Regions from separate parts of the Vibrio tapetis subsp. tapetis genome, predicted to be linked through region 1. Evidence: predicted binding sites of a transcription regulator. Region 1 holds the regulator's gene; each other region holds the start of a gene.
The links. The regulator CRP, encoded in region 1, controls carbon source genes, mostly activating them, when cyclic AMP is high. The targets are predictions, from matches to a motif close to TGTGANNNNNNTCACA.

Region 1 (7,643 bases):
CTGGCATAGCGTGCAAGAATACCTGGGTCGTTCTGAAACCCTATTACACAGTTTTCGTGAACTGCGTAAAAAGCTAAAATCCCACGTGCCCGGAACCGTTTATCGTGAATCGCTGCAATTTGAACTTCAACTAGAAAAACAACAGCAATCGGATTTAGTCGACTGCATCAATGGATTAGCGCTTAGCAAAAACTACGCCGAACCGCTTACCCTGCGCTATTGCAAACAGTTAGGTGCCGAGCATCTATACCAAGCTTTTGCCCCACCAACAGGCTTTGAAACGCTCAGAGCAAAAAACTAGTACTTATGATGACTTCATTCAAAGCGGCCACTGGCCTGCGTAATCCACACCTGCAAACCATTTTACCCCGAGTCATACGCCGCAAAGCGCTGTTTGCTCCTCATAACGAGAGGCTAACGCTGCCTGATGGTGATTTTGTTGATCTTGCTTGGAGTCTTGACACAACCTCTGAACTCGCTCAAAACAAACCCGTCTTTGTGCTATTCCACGGCCTAGAAGGCAGCTTTAACAGCCCTTACGCCAACGGATTAATGAATGCGTTTGCCAAACAAGGTTGGCTCTCTGTCATGATGCATTTTCGTGGTTGCAGTGGTGAGACAAACTTAAAGCCTCGCGCTTATCATTCAGGGGAAATTGAAGACGCTCGCTATTTTTTAACGCAGCTTGAGCAACGTTTCCCTCAGCAGAAAAAAGTCGCGGTAGGTATTTCTTTAGGTGCCAACATGTTAGTGAACTATTTAGCACACTATCACCTAAATCCGATTTTAGATGCCGCCACCATAGTATCGGCACCACTGTCTCTTGATTCATGCGCTAAACGCATCGAGCAAGGGTTTTCTAAGGTGTACCGCAACTACTTGTTAAGCTCGCTAAAACGTAATGCGTTAAAGAAACTGCCTTTGATCCAGCAAGTTTTACCTATCGAGCCTGAACAGATAGAGCAACTCAAGCGGTTAGAAGAATTTGACGATTTGATCACTTCCCAGTTACATGGTTTTGATAACGCTCAGCACTACTACCAACAATGCTCTGGCATCCGATGCTTAGATCAAATCAGCATTCCAACTCGGATCATCCACTCGAAAGACGACCCTTTCATGACTGAAGACGTGATCCCTAACTTTCCACTACCCGAGCATATAAACTACCACCTATTAGATCACGGTGGTCATGTCGGCTTTCTAACAGGCAGCCTCATAAAGCCAAGATTCTGGTTAGAAGAAACCTTACCTGAATATTATGAAGTACTAAAAGCGAGGTGCTAAAAGCTAAGTTAAGAGCTAAGTATCGTTTATACTTCGCACCTACTACTTTAGCTCTAGCTTTTTATACTTAGCTTTTAGTACTTAGTATTTCGCACTTCGCTTTTAGCACTTCACATTTAAGAGATATTTATGATCGTTCCATGGCAACAAATTGACCCTGATACATTGGAAAACCTAATCAAAGAGTTTGTACTAAGAGAAGGGACGGACTACGGCGAGAGCGAATTTAGCTTGGAACAAAAAGTCGACCACGTAAAGCAGCAACTCTCGAATGGCCAAGCCGTCGTGGTATTCTCTGAGCTGCATGAAACCGTGAATATTCAAGTAAAGCCACAGTACTAGATTCGGTTTATCGAAAGATTTTCCCTACACTGACTTAACCCTATGTTAAAATAGGCATAACAAGTACGTTACTCAAGACAAGGTCTGTCATGTCAGCAAAGCACCCAATCATTGCCGTAACCGGTTCATCTGGAGCGGGAACCACCACAACCTCTGAAGCTTTTCGCAAAATGTTCAATATGATGGACATCAAAGCCGCTAAGGTTGAAGGGGACAGCTTCCATCGCTTTACACGCCCAGAAATGGACATTGAAATTCGTAAAGCGAAAGAGCAAGGTCGTCATATTAGTTACTTTGGCCCACAAGCCAATGACTTTGCCGCTCTTGAGCAGTTTTTTCGACGTTATGGTGATGAAGGTACAGGCGAAGTTAGGCGCTACCTGCACTCATTTGATGAAGCCGTGCCCTACAATCAAATGCCAGGGACTTTTACCCCTTGGCAGGAATTGCCTGAAAACACCGACGTCATGTTTTATGAAGGGTTGCACGGGGGTGTGGTCGATGGAGACATCAATGTCTCTAAACACGTCGATTTCCTCATTGGCATGGTTCCGATTGTAAACCTAGAGTGGATTCAAAAATTTGTTCGAGATACTCGTGATCGAGGCCACTCTCGTGAAGCCGTAACCGACTCAATTGTTCGCTCTATGGATGACTACTTAAGCTACATTACGCCACAGTTTTCACGTACTCATATCAATTTTCAGCGAGTCCCTACAGTAGATACATCTAATCCATTGAACGCAAAAGGCATTCCGAGTTTAGATGAAAGTTTTGTTGTTATTCGATTGCGCGGCATGAAAAACGTAGACTTCCCATACCTACTATCAATGATTGAGGGGTCATTCATGTCCCGCCATAACACCCTTGTGGTACCCGGTGGCAAGATGAGCTTTGCCATGGAATTGATCGTTCAGCCTATGCTTGTCCAATTGATTGAAACAGGCAAGATCGGTTGATTTTCATACTCAGATGAAAATTCATGTTCAAGGCGTGATCATGTGCACATTTTTGCTTAGAAAATCACGGTTGTGGCACGATCAAAGTCAAGAAATCGTTTCCGAAACACGCTACTATTTGTTACCGAACACGAGATAGCTTGCAGCACGACATCTATCGCCCTATTCAAAACAACCAGTTTATAATCTGGCTCAGTTGATACGGAAGCTGCTGAGCAAGCCCTGCAGAGGAAGAGAGATATTATGGTTCTAGGTAAACCTCAAACCGATCCAACATTAGAGTGGTTCCTTTCACATTGTCATATTCATAAGTACCCATCAAAAAGTACTCTGATTCATGCTGGTGAAAAAGCCGAGACTCTGTACTACATTGTGAAAGGTTCTGTTGCCGTACTTATCAAGGATGAAGAAGGCAAAGAGATGATCTTGTCTTACCTTAACCAAGGCGACTTTATCGGTGAACTTGGTCTATTTGAAGAAGACCAAGAGCGTACCGCATGGGTACGTGCTAAATCCCCTTGTGAAGTAGCAGAGATTTCTTTCAAGAAATTCCGTCAACTGATTCAAGTTAACCCTGACATTCTTATGCGCCTTTCTGCGCAAATGGCAAGCCGTCTACAAACGACTAGCCAAAAAGTGGGTGACTTAGCATTCCTAGACGTGACTGGTCGTATTGCTCAAACGCTACTTAACCTAGCGAAACAACCTGACGCAATGACTCACCCAGACGGCATGCAAATCAAGATCACTCGTCAAGAGATTGGTCAGATTGTTGGCTGTTCACGTGAAACTGTTGGCCGTATCTTGAAGATGCTTGAAGAGCAGAACTTGATTTCAGCACACGGTAAAACAATTGTGGTTTACGGCACACGTTAATCCGTCGTATATATCGATGTAAATAAAAACCACCAACGGCAACGTTGGTGGTTTTTTTATGGGTTACGGGTTACGGGTTACGGGTTACGGGTTACGGGTTACGGCAGATTTTACTAATGCCTACCTCTTTGCAACTCCTTATCTTCTTCCTATAACCTGTAGAACGAAGTTCGTCCTGTTACCTATCTCCATCCGTACTTTCAAAGATTTTATCAGCAGAAGCCGCGACAAACCCTTGATACAAGTCGCCATCGGCCATTGGGTAGCGCTTAGCGAACTCATAGAAGCCACCAGGGATAGTCTCAGAGCCATTAATAAACTCAACAGAGACTTTATCAGCCATGGTTGAAGACTGCTCTAGCAACACCTCTGGAGAGCCCTTAACTTCACCACCCGACTCATTGATCGTGAAACCAGCATCACGAAGGTGTGTATTCACATCCGACACTTCCTCAAAGCGATTCAGCTGATTGACGCTAACCGTAAAGTGGTTCGCGCCAAACCCATGAGCGGCTAGCCAACCTGCGTATTCGCTTTCTTTTGCCAGCAATAGATAATCGTCGTGACTCAAAGACCAACTCGTACCCGAGTACAAGAAATCACTTGAAGCAAAATGATTAACATCCAGTTGATCCACCAGAGACTTCACAATGGCTTGCAACTGCTCAGAACATTCATTCACTTTTAATTCGCTAATGAAGACTTTTGGTTGCAGCGGGTCGGGGTGTTCGTAGTGACGGGCATAGAGTTTTTTACTGACAAACTCATACTCCCCTGCTTGCTCGTAACCTAAATCCAAAAACGGTTTAGCCAATGTATCAATCCGAATTGGATCAATCGCAAACGTACGCAGGGCAATGTGGTCATTGATTAAGGCTTGTTCTTCAGTCAGCAATTGATGGATAGTCTCTGCTGAAGGGCAAAGGCGTTGAATATAGTCTTGCCACAAAGATTGGAATAGCGCATCGGGGGTCATAACAGTTCCTTGTTGTCACGGTGGAGGGCTAAAGGCGAAGTTCTAAAAGCCAAGTGCTAAAAGCTAAGTGCTAAGTATTCACTGCGTTTACTGCTAGAAACGAGGCCGCTTCGCTACGATAAGAGCAAAAGAAACGGCAAAAGCTTTACCTTCTTTTGCTCTTATCGTTTCTAGTTTCTAGTAAGCAAAGCGCATTCTGTAATCGAGTAAGCGCAGCGAATTCTCTACTCTGCTCTAAATCTTCAGGCCTGGGCTCAGGGTTTCGGGCAGCAAGGGCTCTGCGCCTTCCATTGAGGCCATTGGGTAAGCACAGTAATCGGCTGCGTAGAACGCACTTGGTCTTAAGTTTCCTGAAGCACCAGGGCCTCCGAATGGTGCGTCGCCGCTTGCTCCGGTTAGTTGGCGATTGCGATTTACAATGCCAGCTCGAATATGGTCAACAAAGTAATCCCATTCACTATCTTCGGTAGAGATTAACCCTGCAGATAAGCCGAATCGAGTGTCGTTTGCCATCTCGACCGCTTGGTCCAACGTGCTATAACGTACAACTTGTAGCAAGGGGCCAAAATATTCTTCGTCTGGCAACTCAGCAACCGAACTAACATCAATAATACCGGGCGTCACAAATGCCGCTTTCAGGGGTTTGGCCTCCAGGAGACTTTCCCCGCCTAACGACTGTAAATGACTTTGGGCCGACAAGATAACTTGTGCCGCTTGCAAAGACACTTGGCTGCCCATAAATGGCGCTGGCTCAGCAAATGGTTCGTCTACAATAATCTCTTTAGTGGCTTCTACTAACTTCACCAATAGCGCATCACCGCTTTCGCCGTGTGGGACGTACAAGCGACGAGCGCAAGTACAACGTTGCCCTGCACTAATAAACGCGGACTGAATAATGGTATAAACCGCCGCATCTAAGTCACCAAAATGCTCAGAAATAACCATCGGATTATTGCCGCCCATTTCTAGTGCCAGCATTTTGTCTGGTTGACCTGCAAACTGTTTATGCAGGATGTGACCAGTGTTAGCACTGCCCGTAAACAACACACCATCAATGCCTTTGTGGCTTGCAAGCGCTATCCCGGTTTCTTTAGCACCTTGAACTAAGTTAATCACTCCATCTGGTAGGCCAGCTTGTTGCCAAAGTTTCATGACAATTTCAGCCACCATAGGCGTTTGCTCTGAAGGCTTAAACACCACGGTATTCCCCGCAAGCAATGCAGGAACAATATGGCCATTAGGTAAATGTGCAGGAAAGTTGTATGGTCCAAACACGGCCATCACGCCAAGAGGACGATGACGAAGTACGACATCATTACCGGCTACTTGCTTACGCGCCTCACCAGTGCGTTCATGATAAGCGCGGATTGAAATGGCAATTTTCCCCACCATCGCCCCCGCTTCAGTGCGAGTTTCCCATAATGGTTTACCTGTTTCTTGAGCTATCGCTGTCGCAATTTGCTCACTGTGTTCTTTTACCTTTTCACCGAAAGCTTGCACCACCGCTTCACGCTCAGCAAAAGAGAATTTCTTCCAGCTTAAAAAAGCAGCTCGGGCAGATTGAACCGCCAGATCGACTTGTTCAGGGCGTGCTGCTTTTCCTTGCCACACGACCTTATCATTGTACGGGCTAATTGAATTTAAAAGCTCTCCCGTGCCTTCTTGCCATTCTCCGTTGATCCACTGAGTCATGATGTGTCCTTACTGTTTTACTAATTTACTGAGGAAGTAAACGAACGTATTCGCCTTCGGCAACATTCAACGCTTGCGCGACGTCTTGGCTTAAAATGACGCTTTCACTTTCTAAATCAAACGCTGCTTTTGCTGCGGTTGCTCTGAAATGCTCAAATGATGTATTTGCGATTAGGAAATCTTTACTGCTCGAATGTTCGCTGATCACGACCTTGCCTCGGTAGGAATGCTTCACCGACTCGATATTGCGCAGATCACACTCAACCGTTGGGCCAGCGTCAAAAATATCAACATAACCTCTGCAGCTAAACCCTTCATTCTCGAGCAAGCGTAAAGCAGGGCGAGTGTTGTCATGCACCTTACCGATGACAGCCTGCGCTTCTTTGCTCAGCAAGTTAACGTAAATAGGAAGCTTAGGCATTAAGTCAGCAATAAAGCCTTTTTTTCCGATACCGGTTAGGTAATCCGCTTCGGTAAATTCAATTGAAAAGAAGTGCTCTTGTAACCACTGCCAAAAAGGAGAATTACCCTTGTCGTCAGACACACCTCGCATCTCAGCAAACACGGTTTCTGAAAAACGCTCTGGATGCTCTGCCATCATTAGAAATCGGCATTTAGACATTAAGCGACCATTCAATCCTTGGCGGAAATCTGGTCGTAAAAATAAGGTGCAGACTTCACTGCACCCAGTGTAATTATTCCCAAAGGTAAGCAGCTTAACGATGTTGTTCACACCCAACTTTGGCGAAGAGTGAACCACCTTACTGATATGATAGGTATAAAAAGGCACATCCCACCCGATAGAAGCCTCTATACCGGTTGTACCCGCGACTTCTCCGGTTTCAGAATCAAATCCAACCATCAAATACCCTTCATCACCAGGGCCGGTTACATTGGGCTTCGTAAAACTGGTAACGGAGTGATTAATCCGATTGGTTAACAGTTCTTCATTAACAGGTAATGAAGTAAATCCATGTCCCGATTCAACCGCGCACGTATGCAGCGCATCGTAATCATCTTTTGATATAGGGCGAACTACTAGCATCTCAACTCCCTCTGGTAACTGGTAAGTACTAGGTACTAAACTCTAAAAGCGAAGTAAAAACCTTCCCTCCCAGAGCCCAACACCTACCCCTTCAAACTTAGCTTTTAGTACTTAGCCTTTAGCACTTAATTCCGCAATCGCTTTTTCAAGCTTCGCTAGACCTTGTTCGATATCTTCTTTGCTGATCACTAAAGACGGTGTGAAACGCACCACATTTGCACCAGCAACCAAAATCAACAGCCCTTCATTACCAGCGGCAACCAAGATGTCTCGTGCTCTGCCTTGCCACTCATCATTAAGTGCAGCACCAAGCAATAAACCTTGACCACGAATTTCACTGAAAATCGGGTACTTCTGATTAATTCTAGTCAATCCCTCGCGAAATAGGGTTTCGCGCTCTTTAACGCCCGCTAGGGTTTCTGGTTGGCTAACCACATCGACGACCGCTTCTGCTACTGCACACGCT
Region 2 (7,643 bases), 1.7 Mb from region 1:
CTAGAAGACTAATCAAGACCACGCTGTCGAATCAAAAACCTCCTCCAACGGAGGTTTTTTTGTACTTGTCTCAAGTAACGCAATCTTTTAAAAACTAGTGTGACTGTGGTTAGTCACCATTTAGAGTGATGAACGAGCCTATTCGTCACGGTATTGCGGTTTCTTCCGGACATAGAGCTTACGGTGAACTTCAGACACCACATTCCCATCAGAGTCCTTTACGTGAATCACAAATTCAGGAAAGCACTTATCCCCTCTTGCCGTCACTTGAAAGATTTCATCCAGCTGACCTTGGCTAATTTGAAAATCTGCATACAAATCACTTTTACCCGGGGCAATAAAGTTAATACTCGCTTCTTTATCCCAGACGAAATATTCTTCGCCTAAAATCCCCATTAGCATCAATGAATAGACAGGGTCAGTCAGAGAAAAAATACTCCCCCCATACTGGGTACGGTTAGCATTCTTATTCCACCAGCGCAATTTCAGTTGCATATTCACTTCACGGAAATCTTTGCTAATGTTATTAATATGAATTCCTGCCCCCCAAAATGGCGGCCAGATATTCAGAGCAAAACGCACGACCCCGGGCTTGTATATTTTGGCTAGCTTCTTATCCATATCGTCCATGTTAATTATTTGTTACTGGTATGACCACAATATCCGTGATTTGACGCCAATTTACAAGCTTTGTTTATCAACCCTTTGAAGTTCGTGGTTTATTGTTACATTCTAGTAGCCTATAATGTTTGGCAATTACGACTTCTGTATTTGCTGCAGATCTAGACAGGAAACACTATGCCAGATAATAACAAAGCACTAAAAGAAGCTGGACTCAAAGTAACTCTACCTCGACTAAAGATCTTGGAAGTGCTTCAGCAGCCTGACTGCCAACATATCAGCGCAGAAGAGCTTTACAAGAAACTGATCGATTTAGGTGAAGAAATCGGTCTTGCTACGGTTTACCGAGTGCTAAACCAATTTGATGACGCAGGTATTGTCACTCGCCACCACTTTGAAGGCGGAAAATCCGTATTCGAACTGGCAAGTCAGCATCACCACGACCACTTGGTGTGCTTAGATTGCGGTGAAGTTATTGAGTTTTCAGATGATCTTATTGAAGAACGTCAAAAAGAAATCGCCGAAAGATTTAACGTTACATTAACGAACCACAGTTTGTACCTTTACGGCAAATGCAGTGATGGATCTTGCAAAGACAACCCGAACGCTCACAAGCCAAAAAAATAAACGTCTCGTATTGAATTTCTCGTTAAAAGTAAATTCAAGATAAAAAAAACGCTGGCCAGTGCCAGCGTTTTTTATTGCCGAAAGTAAATGCCGTTAGTTAGACTCTACTTTCGCCCACGTATCACGTAAACCGACAGTACGATTGAATACCAGTTTCTCTGAAGTCGAATCTTTTGAGTCAACACAGAAGTAACCCGTACGTTCAAACTGCAACCCATGTTCCGCTTCTGCCGTTAATAAGCTCGGCTCGACAACACCTTGGCAAATCGTCAAAGAATCAGGGTTAATAACCGCTTTAAAATCGTCTTCTGCCGCTGGATTAGGCACTGTGAACAAGCGATCGTAGAGACGAATTTCAGCGGGTACGCCTTTATCCGCAGACACCCAATGAATAACACCTTTAACCTTACGGCCATCAGCAGGGTTCTTACCTAACGTCTCATCATCGTAGCTACAGAAAATAGTCACGATATTGCCTTGCTCATCTTTTTCAATACGTTCCGCTTTAATAACGTAAGCGCCACGCAAACGCACTTCTTTACCAAGAACGAGGCGTTTGTATTTCTTATTTGCTTCTTCACGGAAGTCATCTTGTTCGATAAACACTTCACGAGTAAAAGGCACTTCACGACTGCCCATTTCAGGCTTATTCGGGTGATTCGCTACGTTTAACGTTTCAACCTGACCTTCAGGGAAGTTTTCAATCACGACGCGAATGGGATCAAGAACCGCCATCGCACGTGGTGCATTTTCATTGAGATCATCACGAATACAAGATTCAAGTGAACCAAACTCAATCATGTTTTCTTGTTTAGTAACACCAATACGCGTACAGAACTCGCGGATAGATTCTGACGTAAAGCCGCGACGACGAAGACCAGAAATTGTTGGCATACGAGGGTCATCCCAACCGTTAACCAAGTTTTCAGACACCAACTGATTTAGCTTACGCTTTGACATCACTGTGTATTCAAGGTTTAGGCGGCTAAACTCGTATTGACGTGGTTGAGTGTCAATTGTGATGTTATCCAAAACCCAATCATAGAGGCGACGGTTGTCTTGGAATTCTAACGTACAGATAGAATGCGTAATGCCTTCTAATGCATCAGAAATACAATGCGTGAAATCGTACATCGGGTAAATGCACCATTTATCACCGGTTTGATGGTGAGTCGCAAAACGAACACGATAGATCACAGGATCGCGCATCACCATGAACGGCGATGTCATATCAATTTTTGCTCGTAAACACGCTTGACCTTCTTTAAATCCACCATCACGCATTTTTTCAAACAGAGCTAAGTTTTCTTCAACGCTACGGTCGCGGTATGGGCTGTGCTGACCTGGCGCTTTCAATGTGCCGCGGTACTCACGAATTTGCTCAGGACTTAACTCATCAACGTATGCTAAGCCTTTATTAATTAACTCCACTGCATACTCGAACAGCTTGTCGAAGTAGTTTGATGAATAACAAATGTCACCACTCCACTCAAAGCCTAACCAGTTCACATCGTTTTTAATCGACTCTACGTATTCGATGTCTTCTTTTTCAGGGTTTGTATCGTCAAAACGAAGATTACATTGCCCTTGATAGTCTTGAGCAATACCAAAGTTCAGGCAGATAGATTTAGCGTGACCGATATGTAAGTAGCCATTGGGTTCTGGCGGGAATCGGGTATGCACACTGTTATGTTTGCCTTCAGCTAAATCACCATCAATGATTTGGCGAATAAAGTTTGATGGACGAGACTCAGCTTCACTCATCTAGACACCTCTAAGTTTTAGTATTGTCATAATTTATAGACGCTCATGATCCACAATTCTTGCCAATTACACAACTGAAATGGACAGGAAAATAGCAAAATAAGCCGCGATTGAACGAAAAATGCCTCCCATTAGGGAGGCATTCGATTAATAACTAGCGCTTAATGCGTGATTAAGGCAGTTTTACATCAGATAGGTCTTCACCAGGACCGATTGCTTTCATTTCGCCAGCAACGATTTCAGCAAGTGGACCAAGGATGACTTGTAGGTTATTTTCACCTAGTTTAACAACACCTTTAGCACCTAGTTTCTTAAGAACTTTCTCGTCAGCTAGAGAGCGATCTTTAAGAGTAAGACGTAGACGCGTAATACATGCATCGATAGTCGTTAGGTTTTCGTGACCGCCTAGCGCTTTAAGGTATTGACGTGCAACGTCACCCTTTGGAGCGTCAGCAGCTGGAGCCATATCTTCGTCATCATCTTCACGGCCAGGCGATTTCAAGTTGAATGCGCGGATAGCGAAAGAGAAAGTGAAGAAGTATAGAGCACCGAAGCCTAGACCAATTAGTAGAAGCGTAACTGGTTTAGTTGCTAGACCCCAGTTCAATACGAAGTCAATAAGACCTGCAGAGAAACCGAATCCGTGAAGCGTACCGAACATGTTAGCAACAACAAGCGCTAGACCAGTAAATACTGCGTGTAGTGCGTAAAGTGCAGGAGCTAGGAATACGAACATGAATTCTAGAGGCTCTGTAATACCCGTTAGGAATGAACAGAAAGCTACTGAGAATAGTGCGCCACCAACTTGGTTACGTTTTTCAGCTGGAGCTGCAAGGTACATTGCAAGTGCAGCACCTGGAAGACCAAACATCATAACTGGGAAGAAACCATTCATGAATACGCCAGCGCCTTTGTCGCCGCCGAAGTAACGGTGTAGGTCACCAGATTTAACTGTTTCAGTCACTTCTTTAACTACAGTTGTAATTTCAGGAGTTACTGAGTTAGCAAAAGTAAATGTGTGCTCTTGACCAACAACTAATGTTTTAGCTAGTGCTGGGTCAACACAAAGTTGAGTGATGCCTTCGAATGCGCCTTGACCTGCAACGATGATCTCTTGACAAGTACCCATACCAAACCAGAAGTAAGAGTTAAGTACGTGGTGAAGACCAACAGGGATAAGTGCACGGTTAAGCGTACCGTATACGAACTGACCGATTGCGCCAGAAGTAGATACAGCGTGTGCTAGTGCATCAAGACCGCCTTGGATTGAAGGCCATACAACGCCACCGATTGCACCAGCAACAAGAGCGAAAAGACCAGCCATGATAGGTACTAGACGCTTACCAGAGAAGAATGCAAGCCACTCAGGAAGACGAGTTGTGCTAAATGCATTGTAACAGTGGCCTGCGATGATACCTGCGAAGATACCGCCGAAGAATGACATGTTAACTGATTCGTCGATTGTTGTTGCTGTAGCAGTAAGAACAAAGTAAGAAACTGCACCGGCAAGACCAGCTGCACCGTTACCATCTTTCGCCAAACCAATTGCGATACCCAAACCAAATAGTAATGGTAGGTTACCGAAAATTGCACCACCAGCTTGCGCCATGAATGCGATGTCTAGTAGGTCACCTTGACCTAAACGTAGTAGCAACGCTGCGATTGGTAGCGTTGCAATAGGAAGCATTAGAGCTTTACCTAGTTTTTGCGCATATCCGAGAATATTCACCGTAAGTTCCCCCTATAGGATTTTTTTGGTATTAGACATGAGCCACTTAATTTGGCCGCTCAATTTAGTCCTGTTCAGTGTATTCCATTAATTTTGCCCCGCAAATTAAAACGTCATCATTTGTGATCATAGTCACCCGTTTGAGGTCTATGGGAGTGAATTTGCTAGCGAGATCATAAAACTTATTTTATCATTCGAAAGAATAGCCGATAGGCAATAAAGTCTTACGTAGAAATGAAGACGAACCAGAGAGCAATGTAGGACTTGTTTCTTAAGTATAAATATGATGACCAGCTCCAACTGATCGGGCCTATATTACAAATAGAATCAATGAGTTCAGCGAATGTATATATATTTACACTGAGATTTCGAGAGCCATTGAGCCATGTTTAGTCACTAACGTAAACGTTTACTGAGACTTCATAAATTTGGCAAAGAAAGCTTCTAGTCATGCACATTTCTATAATACGAAGATGCAGAGCCAGACTTTCTACCATCATGGCTAATGCTACATTTTCACCGATAGATTCAGCTTTAATAATGCTTTTATTCAATAAGATAACAGTGAGTGTTCAACTAAAGCGCAACCAAAGAAAGATCGGAAGATAAACACTCCATAGACGACGAATAACGGTATTTCAAATTTTCGCTTTTGACGCCCGATAAAACGCCCATAACTGATGAGTTAAAGGCAAAGAATTAGTAACTCCCGCATACGATGTGGGAAAGACAAAAACTTTAAGTAAGGACAAAACTATGTATGCACTAACGAACTGTAAGATTTATACAGGGAGTGATGTTTTAGACAATCACGCTGTTATTATTAACGACTCAAACATCGACAAAGTGTGTCCTGTCGCCGAACTGCCAAGCGATATAAAAACCGTTGATCTTGAAGGTGCTAACCTATGCCCTGGTTTCATTGATCTACAGCTGAATGGTTGTGGTGGTGTGATGCTTAACGACGAAATCACGGCTAAAACAATGCAAATCATGCATGAAGCAAACCTTAAATCCGGTTGTACTAGCTACTTACCAACCTTAATTACTTCTTCTAATGAAGACATGCGTGCATCGGTTGCTGCAGCTCGCGAATACCAAGCGAAATACCAAAATCAATCTTTAGGCCTCCACCTTGAAGGTCCATACCTAAACGTAATGAAGAAAGGCATTCATAGCGTTGACCACATCCGTCGTTCTGACGATGACATGATCGATTTCATCTGTGAAAACGCAGATGTTGTAACAAAAGTAACCCTAGCACCTGAACTGAATGCACCTGAGCACATCGAGAAGCTTAAAGCGGCTGGCATCATCGTAGCAATCGGCCACACTAATGCGACATATGCTGAAGCTCGTAAGGGGTTCCAAGCAGGTATTACATTCGCAACTCACTTATTTAATGCCATGACGCCAATGGCAGGCCGTGAGCCAGGAGTTGTTGGTGCTATATACGATACTCCTGAAGTATACGCTGGCGTTGTCGCTGATGGCTTCCATGTAGACTACGCAAACATTCGAATCGCACATAAAATCAAGGGTGAAAAGCTCGTATTAGTGACCGATGCCACAGCTCCTGCAGGCGCTGACATGGAATACTTTATTTTTGTTGGTAAGAAAGTATATTACCGTGATGGTAAGTGTGTTGATGAAAATGGCACACTAGGCGGCTCAGCTTTAACCATGATCGAAGCAGTTCAGAATACTGTTGAGCACGTTGGTATCGCTTTAGACGAAGCTTTGCGTATGGCTACCTTGTATGCTGCTCAAGCAATTGGAGTAGAAAACAAGTTAGGCCGAGTTAAAAAAGGTATGGTTGCTAACCTTGCTATTTTTGATCGTGACTTCAATGTCAAAGCGACAGTAGTTAACGGACAATACGAGCAAAATTAAGTATGAATGGCGGACAAATCGGTAACGTAGACTTAGTCAAACAACTCAACAGTGCAGCGGTATACCGCTTGATTGATCAGCAAGGCCCGATTTCTCGAATTCAGGTCGCTGATGTAAGTCAGCTTGCACCGGCAAGTGTTACAAAAATAACCCGCCAACTTCTAGAACGCGGCCTTATAAAAGAGGTCGCGCAGCAAGCGTCTACCGGTGGTAGGCGTGCGATATCTCTCACCACTGAAGTCGAACCATTTCATTCAATTGCGATTCGAATTGGTCGTGATTACTTGCATTTAGGCCTATATAATCTAGGTGGTAAAGAACTTCTTAAAGAGCATTTGGAATTTCGCTATAGCAATCAAGTTCAGTTAATTGAAAGCTTAGTTAAACATATCCAACGTTTCTTACAGACTCATGACACGAGCATCGAACAACTCATCGCGATCGGCGTTTCTCTTCCTGGTTTAGTTAATCCTGAAACCGGCGTTGTTGAGTACATGCCGAATACAGATATCGATAACCTAGCATTGGGCGACATCATAAGAGATACCTTCAACGTAGAGTGCTTTGTTGGCAACGATGTAAGAGGCATGGCCCTTGCCGAACACTATTTCGGTGCAAGCCGAGATTGCAAAGATTCAATACTGGTTAGCGTCCAAGGCGGTACAGGCTCAGGCATTATTGTTAATGGCCAAGTGTTTCTAGGCTCCAACCGAAATGTAGGCGAAGTGGGTCATATTCAAATCGACCCGTTAGGTGATAAATGTCAATGTGGAAACTTCGGTTGCTTAGAGACCGTAGCGGCAAATCCGGCTATCATCAATACCGTGCAAACTCGACTAGATCAAGGCTACCCTTCTTCTTTAGCAAGTGTACCTACGATAACCATGGATGCGATATGTCAGCACGCATTGCAAGGTGACGAACTCGCATCACAAAGCTTAATTCGCGTTGGTAATCAGTTAGGTAAAGCCATTGCTATTACCATTAACTTATTCAACCCACAGAAAAT
Region 3 (7,643 bases), 780 kb from region 1:
AAAATAATAACCGCATATATACCATATTCAGACGGTTAGGGCGAAAAGAAAGCATTCGCAGGGCTCACTAAAGTACAGGTAAAAAAATGCCCCGCACTAGGCGGGGCATTCAAAGCTTTATGCTAAGTCTAATTCAATTAAGAATTAAGCTTGGCCTTTAACTTCTTTAAGACCGTTGAAAGGTGCGCGCTCACCTAGAGCTTCTTCGATGCGAAGAAGTTGGTTGTACTTAGCAACACGGTCAGAACGGCTCATAGAACCCGTTTTGATTTGACCTGCAGCAGTACCAACCGCTAGATCAGCGATAGTTGCATCTTCAGTTTCGCCAGAACGGTGAGAGATAACTGCAGTGAAGCCAGCGTCTTTAGCCATCTTGATTGCAGCTAGAGTCTCTGTAAGTGAACCGATTTGGTTGAACTTGATAAGGATCGAGTTAGTAATACCTTCAGAGATACCACGAGCAAGAATCTTAGTGTTTGTAACGAATAGATCGTCACCAACTAGTTGAAGCTTGTCACCTAGCAGTTCAGTTTGGTGCTTGAAGCCAGCCCAATCTGATTCGTCAAGACCGTCTTCGATAGATACGATTGGGTATTGGTTAGCAAGGTCTTGAAGGTAGAAGTTAAATTCTTCAGAAGTGAAGATTTTGCCTTCGCCTTTCATGTTGTACTTGCCAGTTTCTTTGTCGTAAAACTCAGAAGCAGCACAGTCCATAGCAAGAGTGATGTCTTTGCCTAGCTCGTAACCAGCAGCTTCTACTGCTTCTTTGATTGCAGCTAGTGCAGCAGCGTTAGACTCAAGGTTAGGAGCGAAGCCACCTTCATCACCAACTGCAGTGCTTAGGCCTTTCGCCTTAAGAACTTTAGCTAGGTTGTGGAATACTTCAGCGCCGATACGTAGAGCTTCTTTAAGCGTTTTCGCGCCAACTGGCTGAATCATGAACTCTTGGATGTCAACGTTGTTATCAGCGTGCTCGCCACCGTTGATGATGTTCATCATTGGAAGAGGCATAGAGAACTGACCAGCAGTACCGTTTAGCTCAGCAATGTGCTCGAATAAAGGCATGCCTTTAGCCGCTGCAGCTGCTTTAGCATTCGCTAGAGAAACAGCAAGGATTGCGTTAGCACCGAACTTAGATTTGTTTTCAGTACCATCTAGGTCGATCATCACTTGGTCAACGTCAGCTTGTGCTTTCGCATCTTTACCAGCTAGTGCTTCAGCGATTGGGCCGTTTACAGCTTCAATTGCTTTAAGAACACCTTTACCTAGGAAACGTGATTTGTCGCCGTCACGTAGCTCAAGAGCTTCACGTGAACCAGTAGATGCGCCAGAAGGAGCAGCTGCCATACCGACGAAACCGCCTTCTAGGTGAACTTCAGCTTCTACAGTTGGGTTACCACGTGAATCGATGATTTCGCGACCTAGAACTTTAACGATCTTAGACATTAATGTTTCCTCTCGTTGAATTTAAATGTCAAAACTAAAGGGGCTGCTCTACCTTGAACAGCGCCCATATCCTTTTACTTAATCTTGCTCGCCTTTCTGGTATTCACCAGCAGCTTTAACGAATCCTGAGAACAATGGGTGTCCGTCACGAGGAGTCGAAGTAAATTCTGGGTGGAATTGCGCTGCGACAAACCATGGGTGAGCAGGGTTTTCGATAACTTCTACAAGTTTTTTATCCGCTGACAAACCAGACACTTTAAGGCCTGCTTTCTCTAGTTTCGGACGAAGTACGTTGTTGACTTCATAACGGTGGCGATGACGTTCATGGATCGTCGTGCTGCCGTATAGTTCATGTGCTTTAGTCCCTTTCTCTAGGTGACAAAGCTGTGAACCAAGACGCATAGTACCACCTAAATCTGATGTTTCGGTACGTTCTTCAACTTTACCTTCACCGTCGATCCATTCAGTGATTAAACCAACCACTGGGTACTTCGAGTCTTTATTAAATTCTGTTGAATGCGCATCTTTCATGCCAACGACATTACGTGCGTATTCAATTAGCGCTACTTGCATGCCTAAACAAATACCTAAGTATGGTACTTTGTTTTCACGTGCAAATTTAGCCGCAAGGATCTTGCCTTCTACACCACGGTCGCCAAAGCCACCTGGTACTAGAATCGCATCCAAACCTGCAAGCATTTCGTCGCCTTTAGACTCTACATCTTGTGAATCTACATATTTTATTGTGACGCTAAGACGATTTTTCAAGCCTGCATGTTTTAATGCTTCGTTAACTGACTTATATGCATCTGGTAACTCGATGTATTTACCGACCATACCAATGGTCACTTCGCCCGTTGGGTTAGCTTCTTCGTAAATAACTTGTTCCCACTCTGATAGGTCCGCTTCAGGAGCATCAATACCAAAACGTTGACAAACTAGGTCATCAATACCTTGTGCTTTAATCAATTGAGGGATTTTGTAGATAGAATCTACATCCTTCATTGAGATAACGGCTTTTTCTTGAACATTACAGAAAAGAGCAATCTTCTTACGCTCGTTCGCAGGGATAACACGATCACTACGACAAACTAAGATATCTGGTTGGATACCGATAGAGAGCAATTCTTTAACTGAGTGCTGAGTCGGTTTGGTTTTCACTTCACCTGCGGCTGCTAGGTAAGGAACCAAAGTAAGGTGCATGAACATTGCGCGTTCACGGCCTAATTCAACTGCTAGCTGACGAATCGCTTCCATAAATGGCAGAGACTCGATATCACCAACCGTGCCACCAACTTCAACGAGAGCAACATCATGGCCTTCAGCGCCAGAAATCACACGTTCTTTGATTGAGTTAGTAATGTGTGGGATAACCTGAATAGTTGCACCAAGGTAATCACCACGACGTTCGTTACGTAGAACGTCAGCATAAACACGACCTGCAGTGAAGTTGTTACGCTTAGTCATCTTGGTACGAATAAAACGTTCGTAGTGACCAAGGTCAAGGTCTGTTTCAGCGCCATCTTCCGTGACGAACACCTCACCATGTTGAGTTGGGCTCATTGTGCCTGGGTCAACGTTGATGTAAGGATCAAGCTTCATCATGGTAACTTTAAGACCACGAGCTTCTAAAATGGCTGCTAGCGATGCCGCTGCAATACCTTTACCTAGAGAGGATACAACCCCGCCAGTAACAAAAATATAATTTGTCGTCATGTTTAACCTGAAATTGGTTGAATGAGGGAAATAGATTACTTCTGGACGGGATGTGAATATACCAGAAGCCCCTTATCGCCACAACGTGAAATCTATCACACTGTGATCTTTTATTTTTTGCTTCAAATCAAATCTAGCGACTCAAATCATTCTAATTGAAAATGAATTGAGTCACTATTAACTCGTTTCAATCCTAAGTTGTTGATAGTTTAATTTTTAGCTCGTTCTTGCCGCTTAACTTCATTCCACATTTCGTCTAGCTCATTAAGATCAAAGTCTGTTAACTGCTTACTTTGCAATCTGACCTGATCTTCGATGCCATTAAACCTTCGCGTAAATTTAATATTCGCTTTATTTAAGGCTGACTCAGGGTTTTTACCCAAATGTCTGGCTAAATTCACCGTGGCAAAAAGTAAATCACCCAACTCCGCTTCAATATTCTCTTCATTGGGTGTGACTTGAAGTGCTTCTTCGACCACTTCATCGATTTCTTCTTTTACTTTATCCACTACAGGTCCCAAGGCCGCCCAATCAAAGCCATATTTTGCGACTTTTTTCTGGATCTTGTTGGCTTTGCTGAGTGCAGGCAGCGAGCTTGGAATTGAGTCTAGAACACTTTTATCCGTTTTTCCTTGCCGTTTTTTTTCATTAATTTTTTCTTTTTCCCAGTTGGCATTAATTTCTTCATCATTCTCAAATTTGATATCAGAAAAAACATGCGGATGACGACGTGTCAGCTTTTCATTGAGCCCAGAAACCACATCATCAAAGGTAAATAGCCCCTGCTCTTTCGCCATTTGACTGTAGAAGATCACTTGAAAGAGTAAATCTCCTAGCTCTTCTTGTAGATTAGGCCAATCACGATTGTGAATTGCATCGACCACTTCATACGTTTCTTCAATCGTGTGCGGAACGATGCTGTCGAACGTTTGTTGTTTATCCCACGGGCACCCTTTTTCATCGTCACGTAGGGTGGCCATTATAGAAAGAAGCGTTTCGATATTGTTTTTCATAATACTCTCTAACAAAACGCCGCCATTGAGGCGGCGATATTAAATAATCATCACGGATGCGGATTAACGGCTTACGCTAGGCTGGTTATCCCAATCGATTGACTGACATAACGTCCTTAACTTGTTCAAGTCGTGTAATCAATCTAGAGAGCACCTCAACATTGGTCACTTCTAAGTTGAAATCCATCACCGACATCTGACGCTTGTAATCAATGCGACTATTCATGCTCGATACTTTCACTTTTTCACTGGTGAACAAGGCGGTAATGTCTTTAAGTAAGCCATTACGTTCTAATGCTTCAACTCTGAGTGTCAAAATATAAGAACCAACAAAACCACTGCCCCAAACGGTATCAATGATACGTTCTGGCGCGTGCAAATTCAGTTCGCTAAGCTGCTCACAGTCACTACGGTGGACTGAAATACCACGACCTTGAGTGATATAGCCCTTGATTGGGTCGCCGGGGATCGGCTGGCAACAACGAGCAAGGTGCGTCATCAGATTATCAACCCCTTCTACCACAACCGCATCTTTACGAGGTCGACTTTGTACGGCAGGTTTGTCTTGTGATTCTTGCAGCTTCTCTAGCGCTTGCTTATCTTCTTCTTCGGCAGTTGGTTTATTAACTAAGGCGTTAATATGGTTAACCACTTGGTTAATTCTTAAATCACCACTGCCAATGCCTGCGAACAGCTCATCGGGCGTATTAACGTTAAATCGCTTGAGAGCATACTGCTCAGCATCTTTAAACGTCGCCCCAATCTTCGCTAATTCTACTTCTAGAATATCTCGCCCTGCCTCGAGGTTTTTCTCTCGGCTTTGCGCTCTAAACCATGCGTTAATTTTTGCGCGTGCGCGGCCGGAATGAACAAACCCAAGTGATGGATTTAACCAATCACGAGAAGGGTTAGGCTCTTTTTGGGTGATAATTTCAACTTGATCGCCCATGGCCAATTTATGGGTAAACGGAACGATTCTTCCTGCGACTTTGGTACCAATACAACGGTGGCCAACCATTGAATGAATATGGTAGGCAAAATCGAGCGGCGTTGCGCCCATCGGTAAATCAACGACATCGCCACGCGGGGTAAAGGCATACACACGGTCATCAAATACTTGGCTGCGCAGCTCATCAAGCATTTCGCCTGAGTCTGACATTTCTTCTTGCCAATCAAGTAACTTACGTAGCCAGGTAATTTTTTCATCGTAGCCAGAACGAGCCGTTGAGGCACCTTCTTTATACTTCCAGTGCGCAGCAACTCCAAGTTCAGACTCTTCATGCATCTGCTTGGTACGAATTTGGATCTCTATGGTTTTTCCTTCCGGCCCAAGGATCACCGTATGTATCGACTGATAGCCGTTCGGTTTTGGGTTCGCTACATAGTCATCAAATTCGCTTGGTAAATGCTTGTACTTAGTATGTACCACACCTAAAGCGGCATAACAGTCTTGCAATTGGTCGGCAATAATACGTACAGCTCGAACATCAAAAAGCTCATCGAATGCGAGGCTCTTCTTCTGCATTTTTCGCCAGATGCTGTAAATGTGCTTAGGCCTGCCGCTCACTTCAGCATTGATACTGAAGGTGTCCATTTCTGAAGAGAGGTCGGTGACGAAGTCTTCAATGTACTGCTCGCGAACAATACGGCGCTCTGACAGCTGTTTGGCTATTTGCTTATAAGTCGAAGATTGTTGATAGCGAAAGGCGTAATCTTCAATCTCCCACTTAAGTTGGCCTATGCCTAAACGATTAGCCAAAGGCGCGTAAATGTTAGCGCATTCTTTTGCCGCCGCTTGGCGCACTTCATCACTTTCATCTTTCACTTCACGCAGGTTACAAATACGCTCAGCCAGTTTAATAACGACACAGCGGAAGTCATCAACCATCGCCAACAACATGCGACGCACATTATCGACTTGAGAAGAGGCTCCCGAGCCGTCTAGTGTTGCGTTGAGTTGGCCGATCGCCGCCATTTCCTCGACACCATCAATCATTTTAACGATTTCACTGCCATGCTTCTCAGCGAGCAGTTCTCGGTCGTAAACCTTGGCAATAACTAAAGGAAATAACTGCGCAGCGATCAGTGTCGGCTTATCCATGGATAACGTAGTGAGAATCTCGATCATTTCTCGACCACGCCACAATAGCAGCTCAGCATCTTCATGCCCCTCTAGCAGCAATTCACACTGCTGGTAGACATCCACTAATTTACGGCTGGTTTTGCTGTCTTGATTTAAGCTGACAACCCAGTTTTCTAACTCAAACTCTGTATCTGTAGTTAAGTGCGCGCTGCGTACTGCGACCATGTTTCTTTCCTAGTTTCTAGCAACAGACTAATAGACCACTCCGGGCCTTATGGTTCCCTTATTTTACGGGATTTTTTATTTTTCAAACAGTGCCATGCTCTCTAAATGACTGGTATGAGGAAACATATCCAACATCGCGAGTTTTTTTAGCGTATAGCCTTGTTGTAAAAGGCTATGACTGTCGCGAGCAAGGGTAGCAGGATTGCACGAGACATACACCACGGCTTTGGCGCCCAGTGATGAAATCTGTTCAACAATACCTGCAGCTCCACCTCTGGCAGGATCAAGCAAGACTTTATCGAATTGACTTTGAGCCCATACAGATTGAGTCATGTCTTGCTCTAAATCCGCTTGATAAAAATGTGCATTTTCAATCTGATTTAACTGGGCATTGTGAGTGGCACGTTGCACCATTTCATCAATCCCTTCAACACCGACCACTTCTTTGCTTTGTTTTGCCAAAGGTAAGCTAAAGTTGCCAATACCACAAAACAGATCCAACACACGTTCATTTTCTTTCGCATCTAACCAATTAAGCGCTTGCTCAACCATGGATTGGTTCACCACTTGATTAACTTGTACGAAGTTATTAGGCGCAAAGGACAAGGGTAACCCGACTTCTTGATAATACGGTTCTTCACCACAAATACGATCCAACTGCCCCGCCTCTGGCATCAAATACAATGTTAATGCGTGCTGCTCGGCGAAATCGACTAAAGATTGATGCTCTTGCGCTTTCAACTCAGCTAAATGTCGTAATACAAGCACCACACCGTTATCTGCCAACACCAACTCAAGGTGACCAAGCTTATCGATCGGCTTAAAGCCACTTAATAACTTTTCTAGCTTAGGAAGCAACACGTTTAACTCTGGAGCTAGCACCATGCAATCGGTTACCGTCACAATCTGCTTGCTCATTTTTTGCCTAAAGCCAAACTTAAATTGATGGGTTTTCTTATCTCGCTGCATACTGATACGAGCGCGACGACGGTAGCCTTGCGCTTGAGAAATAATCGAATCCGTTAAGGTAATCGACTCTCCTGCAAACTTACCCATCAACTGAGTGAGCGCTTGCTGTTTGTTTTCCACCTGCGCCTCGTGAGCAAGGTGTTGCATGTTACAGCCACCGCATTCGTTGTAATAACGACAAGGAGCCTCAA

Region 2: the regulator CRP is predicted to act here: its motif matches at 4,863-4,878, upstream of nagE (N-acetylglucosamine-specific PTS transporter subunit IIBC).
Region 3: the regulator CRP is predicted to act here: its motif matches at 3,247-3,262, upstream of VTAP4600_RS00450 (CTP synthase).

The regions. Positions count from the first base shown of each region.
Region 1 is NZ_LT960611.1:3,086,704-3,094,346, forward strand. Features, by position in the region: gene VTAP4600_RS13795 (TIGR02444 family protein) at 1-301, shown strand, start outside; gene VTAP4600_RS13800 (hydrolase) at 310-1,287, shown strand; gene VTAP4600_RS13805 (YheU family protein) at 1,417-1,629, shown strand; gene VTAP4600_RS13810 (phosphoribulokinase) at 1,719-2,588, shown strand; gene crp (cAMP-activated global transcriptional regulator CRP) at 2,832-3,464, shown strand; gene VTAP4600_RS13820 (DUF1338 domain-containing protein) at 3,643-4,440, opposite strand; gene astD (succinylglutamate-semialdehyde dehydrogenase) at 4,675-6,132, opposite strand; gene astA (arginine N-succinyltransferase) at 6,158-7,177, opposite strand; gene VTAP4600_RS13835 (aspartate aminotransferase family protein) at 7,289-7,643, opposite strand, start outside.
Region 2 is NZ_LT960611.1:1,355,816-1,363,458, forward strand. Features, by position in the region: gene fldA (flavodoxin FldA) at 1-12, shown strand, start outside; gene VTAP4600_RS05975 (DUF4442 domain-containing protein) at 139-621, opposite strand; gene fcrX (ferric iron uptake transcriptional regulator FcrX) at 799-1,248, shown strand; gene glnS (glutamine--tRNA ligase) at 1,342-3,012, opposite strand; gene nagE (N-acetylglucosamine-specific PTS transporter subunit IIBC) at 3,185-4,741, opposite strand; gene nagA (N-acetylglucosamine-6-phosphate deacetylase) at 5,498-6,634, shown strand; gene nagC (DNA-binding transcriptional regulator NagC) at 6,637-7,643, shown strand, end outside.
Region 3 is NZ_LT960611.1:79,837-87,479, reverse strand. Features, by position in the region: gene eno (phosphopyruvate hydratase) at 145-1,446, opposite strand; gene VTAP4600_RS00450 (CTP synthase) at 1,525-3,162, opposite strand; gene mazG (nucleoside triphosphate pyrophosphohydrolase) at 3,372-4,175, opposite strand; gene relA (GTP diphosphokinase) at 4,261-6,483, opposite strand; gene rlmD (23S rRNA (uracil(1939)-C(5))-methyltransferase RlmD) at 6,559-7,643, opposite strand, start outside.